One region of the Arthrobacter sp. SLBN-100 genome, then DNA from elsewhere that is predicted to be linked to it. Evidence: riboswitches for the same ligand, from Rfam matches in the RefSeq annotation. Region 1 holds a riboswitch; the other holds the start of a gene.
What was found. A riboswitch is a leader RNA that binds a small molecule or an ion and turns the genes downstream of it on or off. The one in region 1 is predicted to bind glycine.

Region 2: linked by a shared signal. The riboswitch ahead of gcvP (aminomethyl-transferring glycine dehydrogenase) and the one ahead of gcvP (aminomethyl-transferring glycine dehydrogenase) in region 1 are both predicted to bind glycine.

The regions. Positions count from the first base shown of each region.
Region 1 covers NZ_VFMY01000001.1:3,845,655-3,852,951, reverse strand. Annotated here, with positions in the region: gene gcvP (aminomethyl-transferring glycine dehydrogenase) at 1-2,883, opposite strand, end outside; glycine riboswitch at 2,922-3,060, opposite strand; glycine riboswitch at 3,062-3,160, opposite strand; gene FBY31_RS17775 (TetR/AcrR family transcriptional regulator) at 3,253-3,792, opposite strand; gene FBY31_RS17770 (MFS transporter) at 3,859-5,439, shown strand; gene FBY31_RS17765 (Dps family protein) at 5,543-6,022, opposite strand; gene FBY31_RS17760 (nitrilase-related carbon-nitrogen hydrolase) at 6,236-7,288, shown strand; gene FBY31_RS17755 (agmatine deiminase family protein) at 7,285-7,297, shown strand, end outside.
Region 2 covers NZ_VFMY01000001.1:2,292,065-2,299,361, forward strand. Annotated here, with positions in the region: gene gcvT (glycine cleavage system aminomethyltransferase GcvT) at 1-334, opposite strand, end outside; gene gcvP (aminomethyl-transferring glycine dehydrogenase) at 339-3,221, opposite strand; glycine riboswitch at 3,274-3,381, opposite strand; glycine riboswitch at 3,383-3,480, opposite strand; gene FBY31_RS10775 (GntR family transcriptional regulator) at 3,599-4,267, opposite strand; gene FBY31_RS10780 (ornithine cyclodeaminase family protein) at 4,310-5,296, opposite strand; gene FBY31_RS10785 (amidohydrolase family protein) at 5,382-6,782, opposite strand; gene FBY31_RS10790 (amidohydrolase family protein) at 6,907-7,297, opposite strand, start outside.

The sequences.
Region 1 (7,297 bases):
CGCGCCGTCGATGCGGCCCACCGGCGGGAAGTACTTGTCCTGCCGGAGCGACTTCACCGGGAACACCGCCTGCTCGCGCGGGTAGGCGCGGTTCCAGTCGGAGGAGATTGCGGCGGCTGCCGTGTGGGGTGCGTTGCGCAGCGGGCTGTCGGTCACGGAGAACTCACCGTGGGCCACTTGGTCGATCTCGGCGCGGATGGAAATCATGGCCTCAATGAAGCGGTCGATCTCGCCGAGGTCTTCAGACTCGGTGGGTTCCACCATCAGGGTGCCCGCAACGGGGAACGCCAGGGTGGGGGCGTGGAAACCGTAGTCGATGAGGCGCTTGGCCACATCCTCGGCGGTGACACCCGTCTTGGCGGTCAGCTCGCGCAGGTCCAGGATGCACTCGTGTGCCACCAGGCCGCCTTCTCCCGTGTACAGGACCGGGAAGAAGTCGTTCAGGCGGGCGGCGATGTAGTTCGCGGCGAGCAGCGCGGACTTGGTTGCTTCGGTGAGTCCCTGTCCGCCCATGAGCTTCACGTAGGCCCAGGAAATCGGCAGAACGCCGGCGGAACCGTACTTGGAGGCAGAGATCGGGACGTCGTCGCCTTCGATCCAGGTGGCCGCGTTGCCGGGCATAAAGGGTGCCAAATGCGCCTTCGCAGCAACCGGGCCGACACCGGGTCCGCCGCCGCCGTGCGGGATGCAGAACGTCTTGTGCAGGTTCAGGTGGGACACGTCGCCGCCGAACTTGCCCGGCTGGGCCAGGCCGACCAGGGCGTTGAGGTTGGCGCCGTCAATGTAGACCTGGCCGCCTGCGGCGTGGATGGCGTCGCAGACTTCGCGGACGTCAGCGTCGTACACGCCGTGCGTGGACGGATAGGTGATCATGATGCAGGACAGGGCGTCCCTGTGGGCCTCGATCTTGGCGTACAGGTCGGCATGGTCGATGGTGCCGTCCGGCGCCGTGGCCACCACAACAACCTTCATGCCGGCGAGGACGGCGGAGGCGGCGTTGGTGCCGTGCGCCGAAGCCGGGATGAGGCAGACGTTGCGCTGCTGATCGCCCCGGGAGTGGTGGTAACCACGGATGGCCAGCAGGCCCGCGAGTTCGCCCTGGGACCCGGCGTTGGGCTGGATGGACACCTGGTCGTACCCGGTGATCTCGGTCAGCTGGGCTTCCAGGTCCGCGATCAGCTCGCGCCAGCCTTCGGTCTGGGAGTCGGGTGCGAACGGGTGGATGGACGCGAACTCGGGCCAGGAGATGGCCTCCATTTCGGCTGTGGCGTTCAGCTTCATGGTGCAGGAACCCAGCGGGATCATGGTGCGGTCCAGGGCCAGGTCCCGGTCGCTGAGCTTCCGGATGTAGCGCAGCAGCTGCGTCTCAGACCGGTAGGTGTTGAACACCGGGTGCTGCAGGAAGTCGGAGGAACGTTCGACGGCGGCATCCAGGGCAAAGGCAGTGTCAGTGCCGGCAGCCGCGTCAGCCAGGCCGGCACCAAAGGCGCCCAGGACGCCGTCGACGACTGCCGGCGTCGTGGTTTCGTCGGTGGAGAAGCCCACCGTGTCCCCATCGATGCTCCGCAGGTTGATGCCCTTGGCCTCGGCGGCAGCGACGATGCCGGCGGCCTTGCCCGGAACGGAGACCGTGACGGTGTCGAAGAAACTGGTGTGCAGCACGTCGAAACCGGCCGCCTTAAGCGAGGCGGCAAGGTTCTTCGCGTGGGCGTGGGCAGCCCGGGCGATAGCCTTCAGGCCCTCGGGACCGTGGTACACCGCGTACATTGACGCCACGATGGCCAGCAGCGCCTGGGCGGTGCAGATGTTCGAGGTGGCCTTCTCGCGGCGGATGTGCTGCTCGCGGGTCTGCAGGGCAAGGCGGTAGGCAGGTACTCCCGCGGAGTCCTTGGAGACACCCACCAGGCGGCCGGGCATGGACCGCTCCAGGCCTTTCTGCACCGCCATGTAGGCCGCGTGCGGGCCGCCGTAGAACAGCGGCACGCCGAAGCGCTGCGCCGACCCCACGGCGATGTCCGCCCCCTGCTCGCCGGGAGGCGTGATGAGGGTGAGGGCCAGCAGGTCCGCCGCCACTGTGACCAGGGCGCCGCGTTCCTTGGTGTCGGCGATGACGGCGCTGTGGTCAAAGACCCGGCCGGAGGCGCCGGGCTGCTGCAGGACCACACCGTTGATGACGCCGTCAGGAAGGCCCTTGGACAGGTCCGCCACCTCGACCTCGAAGCCCAGCGCCTCAGCGCGGCCCTTCACGATGGCGATGGTCTGCGGCAGGCAATCGGAGTCCAGCACCGTCTTGCCGTCCCGGGCATCCTTGTTCTTGTTGGCCCTGCGCATCATCAGCACGGCCTCGGCCACCGCGGTGGCTTCGTCCAGCAGGGAGGCGTTGGCGATGGGCAGCCCCACGAGGTCCTGGACCATGGTCTGGAAGTTCAGCAGCGCCTCGAGCCGGCCTTGGGAAATCTCGGGCTGGTAGGGCGTGTAGGCGGTGTACCAGGCCGGACCCTCAAGGATGTTGCGGCGGATCACCGGCGGCGTCACGGTGTCGTAGTAGCCCTGGCCAATCATCTGCACCGCGGTCTTGTTCTTCGCGGCCAGCCGGCGCAGTTCAGCGAGCGCTTCCACCTCGCTCAGGGCGCCGTCCAGTTCCAGTGCAGAATCCTGGCGGATGTCCTTGGGCACGGCGGTGTCAACCAGTGCGTCCACGGTGTCGTAGCCCACGGCCTTGAGCATGGTGTCGACGTCGGCCTGGCGGCGGGCGCCGATGTGCCGGTCAACAAAGGTGGCAGCCGGAGCAGTGGCGGCTGGAGCGGAGGCTGGGGAGGCGGTGGCCGGGATGGCGGAGGCTGGGATGGCGGAGGCCGGAGATACAGTCACGAGGAACTCCATAACTAAGGCGGCGCAGGGTACGCCGCATCGATTCGGGTCCTCCCCGCTCTGTAACTGGACCTGAGAGTTTCCGCGGTGCCTGCTTGCGCAAGCCCCGCTTGCACCGTCGGTGAGCACAGCAGTCCAAGTATCCGGGACCGGATACGGGGGCGGACAGCGTGCTGCTTTCCAGAGGTGCCTCGCCGCGGCGGTACATGGGCCTGTGAGATTCCTGGGGAGGTATTGCTCCTACGGCGCCTGCTTGTACCTTCTGGCAGAACTCTCCCGCCGCAGATCAAAGGCTATTCATTTGGGTTGTCCGGGCGCGCCCGGAGGCGGCCCGCACATAGACCAATTCTCCTATGCCGCCTGCTGTGGAGCAAATGGCAGCTAACCCCTGAGCCGCTCGACGGCGGCCAGGAGTTGGTCCACTTCCGCCTGCCGGTTGCCGGCCTTTCCGGACGGCCCGCTCTCCCACATGGCGTTGAAGTACAGCCCGTCCCCCATGTAAAGCACGGCTTTTGCCATTCCCGGGCCAACATCCTTGCCGATGAGCTCCAGCCACTGTTGCTGGATTGCGGCGAAGCGTCGGCGGGCCTCCTCGTGGGCCACTTCAGCGAGGCGCGTGGCAGCCACGAAGGACCTGTCCATAGGGGTGTCGGACCAGAGCGATGACCGGATGAAATAGGCCGCCGCACCTTCGGGCGCCGCCGCCATGTCAGCAAGGTCCTCCCCCGCCAGGCGGTCCAGCCGCTCGAGGGTTGCCGCGATCAGCGCCTCCTTGTTGGGGAAGTGGTACAGCAGCCCGCCCTTGGAGACGCCTGCCCGTTTCGCCACCGCGTCCAGGGTGGCGGCGCGCTCCCCCACGTCGATCAGGAGTTCTTCAAAGGCATCGAGGACTGCATCTCGCGCGACGGGTTTTCTGGCCATGGTTCCAATCATGCATGGTCCGGATTCCATTTCTTAACTGAACCGTCTGGACGGTACAGTTCACGGATGACCGCTTCCTCCACCCCGCAACAGGACCGAACCCCGCTGAAGGCCCCGGCGGCCCGGCCATCCGCTCCAGCCCCGGGCACTTGGCGCGACTGGCTCGCCCTGGGACTGCTGATGTTCCCGGTCCTCCTCGTCGCCGTCGACAACACAGCCCTGACATTTGCACTGCCCGCGATTGCCGGAGCCTTAGGCACCTCGGGCGTGGAACTTCTGTGGATCGTGGACGCCTACCCTCTGGTGCTGGCGGGACTGCTCGTTGCCATGGGGAGCCTGGGAGACCGGATCGGACGGCGCCGGCTGCTGATCGTCGGCAGCATCGGCTTCGCCGCAGTATCAGCCGCAACGGCCTTCGCCCCCAGCGCCGGCTGGCTGATAGCGGGCCGCGCCTCCCTGGGCTTCTTCGGGGCGATGCTGATGCCCTCCACACTGTCCCTGATCCGCAACATCTTCCCGGATCCCAACCGACGTCGGCTGGCCATCGCCATCTGGGCCGCCGGGTTCTCCGGCGGAGCTGCCCTGGGTCCGATCTTCGGCGGCTGTCTGGTGGAACGCTTCTGGTGGGGAGCAGTCCTCCTGGTGGCGGTGCCCATCATGCTGCCCCTGCTGGCCTTCGGCCCGGCGTTCATCCCGGAGTCCCGGGACCCTACGCCGGGAAAGGTGGACGGGGCGAGCATCCTGCTCTCACTGCTGACCATGGTGCCAGTGGTGTACGGCATCAAGGAATACGCCACCGAAGGCACGGGCCCCTTGACCCTGGGAAGCATAGCCTTCGGCCTGGCCATGGGCGCAGCCTTCGTTCGCCGGCAACAGCGGCTGAGCAGCCCCTTGCTGGACATGTCCCTGTTCCGGAACCCGGTGTTCAGCATGGCCATCACGGCGAACATCCTTGCCCTGTTCTCCTTCAACGGCTTTATCCTCTTCCTGGCCCAGCACCTGCAGCTGCTCGAAGGCATGTCCCCTTCGGCCGCAGGAATGGCCATGATTCCGGCGCTGGTGGCTACCGTGACGGCGGGCCTCGCGGTGGTGCCCCTGGTCCGCAAGATCCGGCCCGGCTTCGTGGTGGCAGCCGGACTGGGCCTGAGCGCCGCGGGGTACAGCCTGGTGACCTTCGGCAGCCCTTTCAACGGGTCGGGGCTTCTGCTCGCGGCCCTGCTGGTCCTGGCGCTGGGCGTGGGGACCGCGGAGACTATCTCCAACGACCTCATCCTTGGCAGCGTTCCGGCGGAAAAATCCGGCGCGGCCTCGGCCATCTCGGAGACAGGGTACGAGGTAGGCGCCTTGCTCGGCACCGCCGTGCTGGGCTCGATCCTGACGGCCTCCTACCAGCACAACCTGCAGCTTCCCGCCGGCCTCCCGGGGGCCGCCAGCGGCGGGAGTGCTGCACGTGCCGGCCAGACCCTCGCCGGAGCCATGGAACTGGCGGCCGGATTGCCTGCTCCACTGGCCGACGCCGTCCGGCAGGCCGCCGGCGCCGCCTTCGACTCGGGCGTGCATGTCACTGCGGCGATCGGGCTGGTACTGATGGCGACGGCGGCAGTACTTGCCGCCGTCGTCCTCCGGAAAGTGCCCAAGGCCGAATAGGGGCAAACATCCCGCTGGCATGCTGGCGGGTAAAAAGCAGCGCCCGGCGCCGGACAGGGAGTCCGGCGCCGGGCGCTGAATACTTTGTGTGTGCCGGGACGGGCTACTTCGCGTCAGGGGCAGTGACGCTGGCAGAGGCCTTCATGGTCTCGGCGTTCACCATCCATGCGAACTGCTCGAGTTTGGCAATGAACTCGTGCAGGAGGTCCGCGGTGGTGGGATCCTCCTCGTCCACTTCGTCATGGACCTTCCTCATGGTGCCCGCGGCAGCTTCAAGGGCGGCAACAATGCGTTCGATTGCGTCCTTGGTGCTGATGAGGCCCGCAGGAAAAGGAGCGAGGCTTGTGGATTCAGCCACGGTGGAGCTGCGCCCGTCCGGCAGGGCGTGCAGTGCCCGCATCCGCTCGGCAGCATCATCGGCAAACTGGCGGGCGGCGTCCACGATCTCATCCAACTGCAGGTGAAGGTCGCGGAAGTTGGTTCCCACGATGTTCCAGTGGGCCTGCTTGCCCTGGATGTGCAGTTCGATCAGGTCCGCGAGCACAGCCTGCAGGTTGTTGGTCAGTGTCGGTGAAGCTTTCATGCATCCTCCTCGATTTGTCCAGTAATCCCGACGCTACCAGCCCTTCATCCGGCAACAGGGGGGCATTCAGCAATTTCTCAGTGAGCTTACTAACCTCGGGCGGCCGACATAAACGAACGTGATTCATATTTCCCCTTGCATACGGGCGCGCCGCACCCCATACTAAATGAACGTCATTCATTTAGTGACCGTCGTCTCACTGGAGTAGCAAACATGATTGAAATTTCCTGCCTCGGCGCACCCGCTTCCCTGGCCCGGACAACGCCGTCCGGCCGGCCGGCCCTGCGCGTCGGCGTGGTCCAGCACCGCTGGCAAGCAGACAGCGCCGCCGTGGAGGCCGAACTGAACGAGGGCATCGGCCGGGCCGCCGGGCTCGGGGCCTCCGTGGTCTTCCTGCCCGAGTTGACGCTTTCGCGCTACCCGGCAGACACCCGCCCGCATAACGACCCTTCCGAGGGACCCACCCGCACCCGGCCCTCGGACACCGCCGAAGACCTGCTGGCCGGCCCCACCTTCCGCTTCGCTGCCGAAGCAGCGCGCCGCCACGGGGTATCCGTGCATGCATCCTTGTACCAGCGTGCCGAGGACCCGGACGGCAAGGACGACGGCCTGGGGCTGAACACCGCCATCCTGGTCTCACCCGAGGGCGAGCTCCTGGCGCGGACGCACAAGCTCCACATCCCCGTCACCGCCGGATATTACGAGGACAAGTTCTTCCGCCAGGGACCGGCAGCCGCTGACGCCTACGAGGTCCACGCTCCCGCCGAACTTGGCGGCGCCCGGCTGGGGATGCCCACGTGCTGGGACGAATGGTTCCCCGAGGTAGCGCGGCTGTACTCCCTGGGCGGGGCGGAGATCCTGGTGTACCCCACCGCCATCGGTTCCGAACCCGACCACCCGGACTTCGACACCCAGCCGCTGTGGCAGCAGGTCATCGTGGGCAACGGCATCGCCAACGGCCTCTTTATGATCGCCCCGAACCGCTGGGGCAGCGAAGGTGCCTTGAACTTCTACGGCTCGTCCTTCATCTCAGATCCCTATGGCCGGATCCTGGCCCAGGCGCCCCGCGACGCCTCCGGGGTCCTGGTGGCTGACCTGGACCTGGACCAGAGGAAGGACTGGCTGACCCTGTTCCCTTTCCTGGCCACGCGCCGTCCGGACACCTACGCCCGCCTCACCGAGCCCGTCCGCAGTGACCAGCCGCTCGGAGGCGAAGCGGCGGGGATTTCGACAAGCTCAATCACCGGTTGGGAAGTGACCGCATGAGCATGTGGC
Region 2 (7,297 bases), 1.6 Mb from region 1:
CCACGAGGTACTTCTGTTCGCCGCGGCGGTAGGAGATGAGGTCGTCGATGATGCCGCCGTCTTCCTGGCAGATCAGCGAGTACTTTGCCTTGCCCACGGCAACGGCGGACAGCTTGCCGGCCAGGGCGTAGTCCAGGAAGGCTGCGGCGTCGGGGCCGGTGACCCAGACTTCGCCCATGTGGGAGAGGTCGAACAGGCCGGCAGCATTGCGGACGGCGTGGTGTTCGGCCAGCTCGGAGCTGTACTTCAGGGGCATCTGCCAGCCGCCGAAGTCGGTGAAGGAGGCGCCGGCAATCTTGTGCTGATCGTACAGCGCGGTGTAGTTCTCACTCATGGTGTTAGCCTTCCAATCCGGTGGTTGAGCCTGTCGAAACCTCGAATTCGGAAAGCGGAGGGCAGGAGCAGACCAGGTTGCGGTCCCCTGCTGCGCCGTCGATCCGGCCGACGGGCGGGAAGTACTTGTCCTGCCGGAGTGAGGCCACCGGGAAGGCGGCCTGCTCGCGCGGGTACGTCCGGTTCCAGTCGGAAGAGACGACGGCGGCTGCCGTGTGGGGTGCGTTGCGCAGCGGGGAGTTCTCCACGGAGAAGTCACCGGCGGCCACCTGGTCGATTTCCTGGCGGATGGTGATCATGGCTTCGATGAAGCGGTCGATCTCCGCGAGGTCCTCGGATTCGGTCGGCTCCACCATGAGCGTGCCTGCCACCGGGAAGGACAGCGTGGGGGCGTGGAAGCCGAAGTCGATGAGGCGCTTGGCTACATCCTCGGCAGTGACACCCGTGCGCGCTGTCAGGTCGCGCAGGTCCAGGATGCACTCGTGCGCCACCAGCCCGCTCTCACCGGTGTAGAGCACGGGGAAGTGCTCGTCCAGGCGGGCGGCGACGTAGTTCGCGGCCAGCAATGCGGACTTGGTGGCCTCGGTGAGGCCCTGCCCGCCCATCAGCTTCACGTAAGCCCAGGAGATGGGCAGCACGCCGGCGGAACCGAAGCGGGATGCGGAGATCGCTACGCCGTGGCCGGCTTCATGCGCAGCCTTGTTGGCGTCGCCCGGCATGAACGGCGCCAGGTGCGCCTTGGCAGCAACAGGTCCGACGCCGGGTCCGCCGCCGCCGTGCGGGATGCAGAACGTCTTGTGCAGGTTCAGGTGGGACACGTCGCCGCCGAACTTGCCCGGCTGCGCCAGACCGACCAGTGCGTTCAGGTTGGCACCGTCAACGTATACCTGGCCGCCGGCCGCGTGAATGGCGTCGCAGACTTCGCGCACATCGGAGTCGTATACACCGTGGGTGGACGGGTAGGTGATCATGATGGCCGAGAGGACGTCCTTGTGGGCCTCGATTTTGGCCTGCAGGTCGGCATGGTCGATGGTGCCGTCGGCAGCAGTAGCCACCACAACAACCGTCATGCCGGCGAGGACGGCGGAGGCGGCGTTGGTGCCGTGCGCCGAGGCGGGGATCAGGCAGACATTGCGCTGTGCCTCGCCCCGGGAGTGGTGGTAGCCGCGGATTGCCAGCAGGCCCGCGAGCTCGCCCTGCGAGCCGGCGTTGGGCTGGATGGACACCTGGTCGTACCCGGTGATCTCGGCGAGGTCGGCTTCCAGGCCGGCAATGAGTTCGCGCCAGCCGGCCGTCTGGGAGTCGGGGGCGAACGGGTGGATTGACGCGAATTCCGGCCAGGAGATGGCTTCCATTTCGGCGGTGGCGTTCAGCTTCATAGTGCAGGAGCCCAGCGGGATCATGGTGCGGTCCAGGGCCAGGTCGCGGTCGGAGAGGCGGCGGATGTAGCGCAGCAGCTGGGTTTCGGACCGGTGGGTGTTGAACACCGGGTGCTGCAGGTAGGTGGAGGTGCGCACCACCGGCTCAGGCAGCTCGAACCCGGCGGCCTCCACAACCGGACCCGCGCCAAAGGCGACGACCACCGCGGAGAGGACCTCCGGCGTCGTGGTTTCATCAACTGACACGCCGACTGTGTCCGGGTCGATGAGGCGCAGGTTGACGCCGCGGGCTTCGGCGGCGGTAATGACCTTGGCTGCCTTGCCGGGCACGCGCACGGTGATGGTGTCGAAGAAGGTGTCGCTGACCAGTTCGCGGCCGGCGATCTTCAGCGTGGCGGCGAGGGCTCGGGCGTTGTTGTGGACGGTTTCGGCGATCGCCTTCAGCCCGTCCGGGCCGTGGTAGACGGCGTAGAAGGACGAGACGATGGCGAGCAGGGCCTGTGCGGTGCAGATGTTGGAGGTGGCCTTCTCGCGCCGGATGTGCTGCTCGCGGGTCTGGAGGGCCAGGCGGTAGGCGGGAACGCCGGCGTTGTCCTTCGAAACGCCTACGATGCGGCCGGGGAGGGTGCGTTCCATGCCTTCGCGGACGGCCATGTAGGCGGCGTGGGGTCCGCCGAAGAACAGCGGCACGCCCAGGCGCTGGGTGGAGCCGACGGCGATGTCCGCGCCCTGCTCTCCCGGCGGGGTGATGAGGGTGAGGGCCAGGAGGTCGGCGGCGACGGTGACCAGGGCGCCGCGGTCTTTGGCCTCGGCGATGACGGAGGTCTGGTCCCAGACCCGGCCGGAGACGCCGGGCTGCTGGAGGACCACGCCGTTGATGTCGCCGTCGGGCAGTCCGTTGGTGAGGTCGGCGATTTCCACCTCGAAGCCGAGGGCTTCGGCGCGGCCCAGCACGATGGCGATGGTCTGCGGAAGGAGGTCGGCGTCGAGGACGGTCTTGCCGTCCTTCGCGGTCTTGTTCTTGTTGGCCCTGCGCATCAGGAGCACGGCTTCGGCGACGGCGGTGGCTTCGTCCAGGAGGGAGGCGTTGGCCACCGGGAGCGCGGTGAGGTCCTGGACCATGGTCTGGAAGTTGAGCAGCGCCTCGAGCCGGCCCTGGGAAATCTCCGGCTGATAAGGGGTGTAGGCGGTGTACCAGGCGGGAGCTTCGAGGACGTTGCGGCGGATCACCGGCGGGGTCACGGTGTCGTAGTAGCCCTGGCCGATCATCTGCACGGCCATCTTGTTCTTGCCCGCCAGCTTGCGGAGCTCGGCTAGAACCTGGACTTCGCTCAGGGCGCTCTCGAGGGTGAGGGGCTTGTCCTGGCGGATGGAATCGGGAACGGCGCTGTCGACCACGCCATCGAGGCTGTCGTAGCCGACGGCCTTGAGCATGGTGTCGATGTCGGACTGGCGGCGTGCGCCGATATGGCGGTCTGCGAAGGTGGTGGGGGACGATTGAACCGTCATGAGAGGAACTCCATAATTCAGGTGGCGCCTAAGCACCACGTTGATTCGGGTTCCTCCCCGCTCTGTATTGGACCTGAGAGTTTTGCGTTGCCCTGCCGTTTCGCAGGACGCCACTTGCACCGTCGGTGAGTCCGGTTGCCCGGACTGCTTTCCAGAGTTGCCTTGCCGCGGCGGTACGTGGGCCTGAGAGATTCCTGGGGAGGGTTTGCTCCTACGGCGCCTGCTGAACGTACCGGCAGGACTCTCCCGCCGCAGATCATTAGCATGTGCCACTGGTGGGTGACACGGCTCACACCCTACAGGTTGCGGGGGCGGGATGCAAAATCCGCGCGGTTTCAAGGCGCACGTACGACGGCGGACACGCCGCCGTCGCGGGCCTACTGTTCAGGCAGCCGCCCGGCAAGTCCCCGGAGGGAGGGTTCCCGGCCCAGCTCCACATGGGCAAACGCCAGCGCTGCCGCAAGTTCGGCTCTGCCGTCATAGATCGCCTTGCATAGGCTTAGATGCTCTGCGCACTGAACCAGGGGGTCGCGGTGCCCGGTCAGGGTAAAGAGCCACTGCATCCTGCCCAGGAGCGGCTTCATGGAGTACTCCAGCAATGCGTTGCCGCCCATCGAGACGATCTCTGCATGCAGGGCCGTGTTGCTCAGCGGGATTTGCGCGTGGTCGTGGCGCAGGGTCGCTTCTTCGGCCCGGTCCATCATCTGCTGGAGGCGCGCCGAGGACTCCCCCCGCGCGGCGGCCTGGGCGGCGAGCCGCGCGGCGAGGACTTCGAGGCTGAGCCGGACATCAAAGAGTTCGTTGACGTCCCTCAGGGTGATCTGCTTGACGGTGGCCCCGCGCCGCGGAGAGGTGTCAATGAAGCCTTCGGCTTCCAGCAGCTGGAGGGCTTCGCGGACGGGTACCCGGGAAACGTCCAAGGCCTGGGACAGCTCGCGTTCCCTAAGCCGGGAGCCGGGCGCGAAGTCACCCGAGATGATCAGCTCGCGGATCCGTGCCCGGGTAGCGTCAGCCGAGGACGCGGGTGAGTCCGCATGGACAGTCAATGATGCCTCCCGTTGATTCCGGCGCCCTGCTTCGATGCCGCCTCAGTTATTCAGCTCCACATGGGTGCCGATCCCCTGGTCAAGTGCAGCGTCATACAGGAGCCGCCCGATCGCAAGGTCCTGCAGGCCGATACCCACCGAGTTGAACAAGGTTATGTCCTCATCCCCCAGACGGCCTGCTTTTGTCCCAGCCGCCACGTCACCAAGTTCTGCTTCCACATCCTCGAAGCCCATGGCGCCTTCCGTTACCGGGATGATCAGCCCCCCGGACTTGGCCCTTGCTGTAGCGAGGCTGTCCACGAAAACCCGCGCCCGGACCATGCCCGCTGAGTCAACTTCCCGGTGGTCCGGCCGCGGACGGGATCCGACGGCGTTAACGTGCAGTCCGGGCTGGAACCACTCCCCTTTGACCAATGGCTCAACCGCTGGCGTGAGGGTGCACAGCACGTCCGAGCCCTCGACGACCTCCCGCACGCTGGCGGCCCGCGTAATGTTCAGCCCGTAACAGGAAATTTCGTCGCAGAAGGCAGCGACGGTCTCAGTGGAACGGGACCACACCACCACGTTTCTCATTGGCAGCACGGCCAGCATGGCTTCCACATGGGCCACCGCCAAGGCGCCTGCCCCCACCAGCCCCAAGGTGGTGCTGCGGGGCCTCGCAAGGAGCTTCGTTGCCACCGCGCTGGCTGCCGCGGTGCGGACCCGGGTGGGAACTTTACCGTCCAGGATGGCCAGGGTTTCACCGGTCAGCTGGGAGACGAGCATGATGGTGGACCGCTGGGTAGGCAGGCTGGCCGCACCGTTGGACGGGATGTCCGCCAGCAGTTTCACTGACGCCAACTCCTCCGCTTCGGACAGCGCCGCCATCGGCAGGAACCTCGCATCCGAGGACGGGAGGAGGAGCGAATCCGGGGCAGGCTGGACGGCAGTGCCTCGGCTGAGCCCGGCAAAGACGCGTTCGACGGCGGCAATGGTCCCGGGCATGTCGGCCAGGGCCTGGAGCTCGGACGCTTTAAGGATCAGGGTCATAGGGAATGGCTTTCTGAATGGAAGGGCGCGTTGGCCTTGGCGGGCAGGGCGGGCCGGATAACCGGGCCCCTGGAGGTCAGGCTGGTCAGAGGTCATTCCGAACAAGGACTCCCTGCGCCACCACGGCCCGGATTCCTTCCAGGGCGGAGCCGCTGGCCAAGGGATCCGAGTCCACAATGATGGCGTCCGCGAAGGAACCGCGCATCAACCGGCCGGCGTTTTCACTCCAGCCGAGCAGCGCGGCGGCATTGACTGTCGCGGCCCTCAGGGCGTCCAGCGGCGAAAGCCCGGCCTCACTCAACAGACGCACTTCCGTGCCGATCGGTGTCACGTCTGATCCGAAGGAGTCCGTACCCGCAACGACGGTCACGCCGGCATCATGAGCAGCTTTCACGGCTGCTTTGATGATGGGGGTGTACTCCTTGCCGCGGGCGGCAAGGATCGGGTTGGACGAGCCCGCCATGCTGGTGATGGCGTCCATGGTCGGCGTGAAATACGTCCCCTGGCTGGCCATCCGGGAGATGGTCTCTTCGCTGACAAAGACGCCGTGCTCGATGCTGCGCACACCGGCCCGGACCGCGCCGTCTATCCCTTGGGCACTGTAGGCATGGCACAGCACGCCCGCGTTGCTTGCGGCCTTGACCACGGCGGAGAGCTGATCGTAGTTGTAGACCAGCTCGCGGGGATCCTGCTCCGGCAGGCCCGCGCGGGGGTTGGCCCTCGTCTTAATCACCTGCGCGCCGCGCTTCAGGTTGATGCGGGTGAGGTAGGCGAGGTCGCCCGGTTCCGTGACTCCCCCCGTCAGGGAAGCCAGGGGTGCAAGATCCGGGTCGGCGAGGAGCGAGTCCCCCAGTTCGGGTGAAATGAACAGGCCGGCCGGGCTCATCCGCGGCGAAGCGCCGGCGGCCCAGGCAGGCAGGGCGGCCAAGGCGACGTCCTGGTAGAAGCTGCTCGAACCGCTCCTGACGCTGGTTGCTCCGCCCTGCAGGATGGCGCGCGCATCAGACAGCGCGTTCGCATGGACGTGCACATCGATGAGGCCGGGAACGACCCAGCGACCGGAGGCATCCACCATGAGGGCACGGCCGGCAAGTGCGGCGACTGCACGGCGTGTTTCCTCACGGGTACCCACCGCGCTGACCTTTCCTCCTTCCAGCACCAGGACGCCGTCTTCGACGGCACCGCCTGTCTTGGGGTCCACGATGGTGCCGCCTTCGATGATCATTGGCGGCGACGCAGGACGCGCATGGTAGCCGGTGCTTGTTGCGTTGCCCTCGGCTTTAGCAGCCGGGGCATTTCCCAACTGTGCGGCAAGGCTGGCCACTGAGATTCCGGCGAGCGCGGCTGCCCCCGCGAGAATGCCGCGGCGCGGAACTGCGGCGGAAGGGAGGGCAGCGGGGGTGTGGTCGTGCAGGCACATGGTTTTCTCCAAAGGAAAGGGCCCGGCAGCAGGAGCGCGGGGTCCGGTGGGATCGGTGACTGTCATGCTTTTGGTGAGGGTCGGGTGAGCTTCCCCCACTACGCGCTGGTGGCCCTCGTGTCCATCCACGGTAGCCCATTTGGTATACCAAACCAATAGTAGACGGCAACGGCGTTACGAATAGAGTGCGTCATGAAACGGCTGCCGGGGTAACGATGTCCGCCTGCGGATAGGCAGGCGGAAACAGCTCGTCCGCTTCCCGGCGCCGGTGGTCCCGTTCTCCGTAGGCAGCCTTCATCTGGTCGAAGAGGCGCTGGCCCTCGGCCCGAAGCGCCGCGAGGTCGACGCCGGGCAGGGCGCCTTCCACCACTACCGGCCGCCCGGCCACGAAAGTGTCCGTCACTTGGCGCGCCGTACCGTTCAGCACCAGGGTGCGCAGCGGATCTTCAACGACCCCGTCCGCGAAATGGCCCAGCGAGACCACCGTGATGTCCGCCTGCATGCCGGGGGCAAGCCTTCCCAGGTCCGGCCGCCCAAGGGCCTTGGCCCCGCCAAGGGTGGCGGCGTCGAAGTAGTCAGTC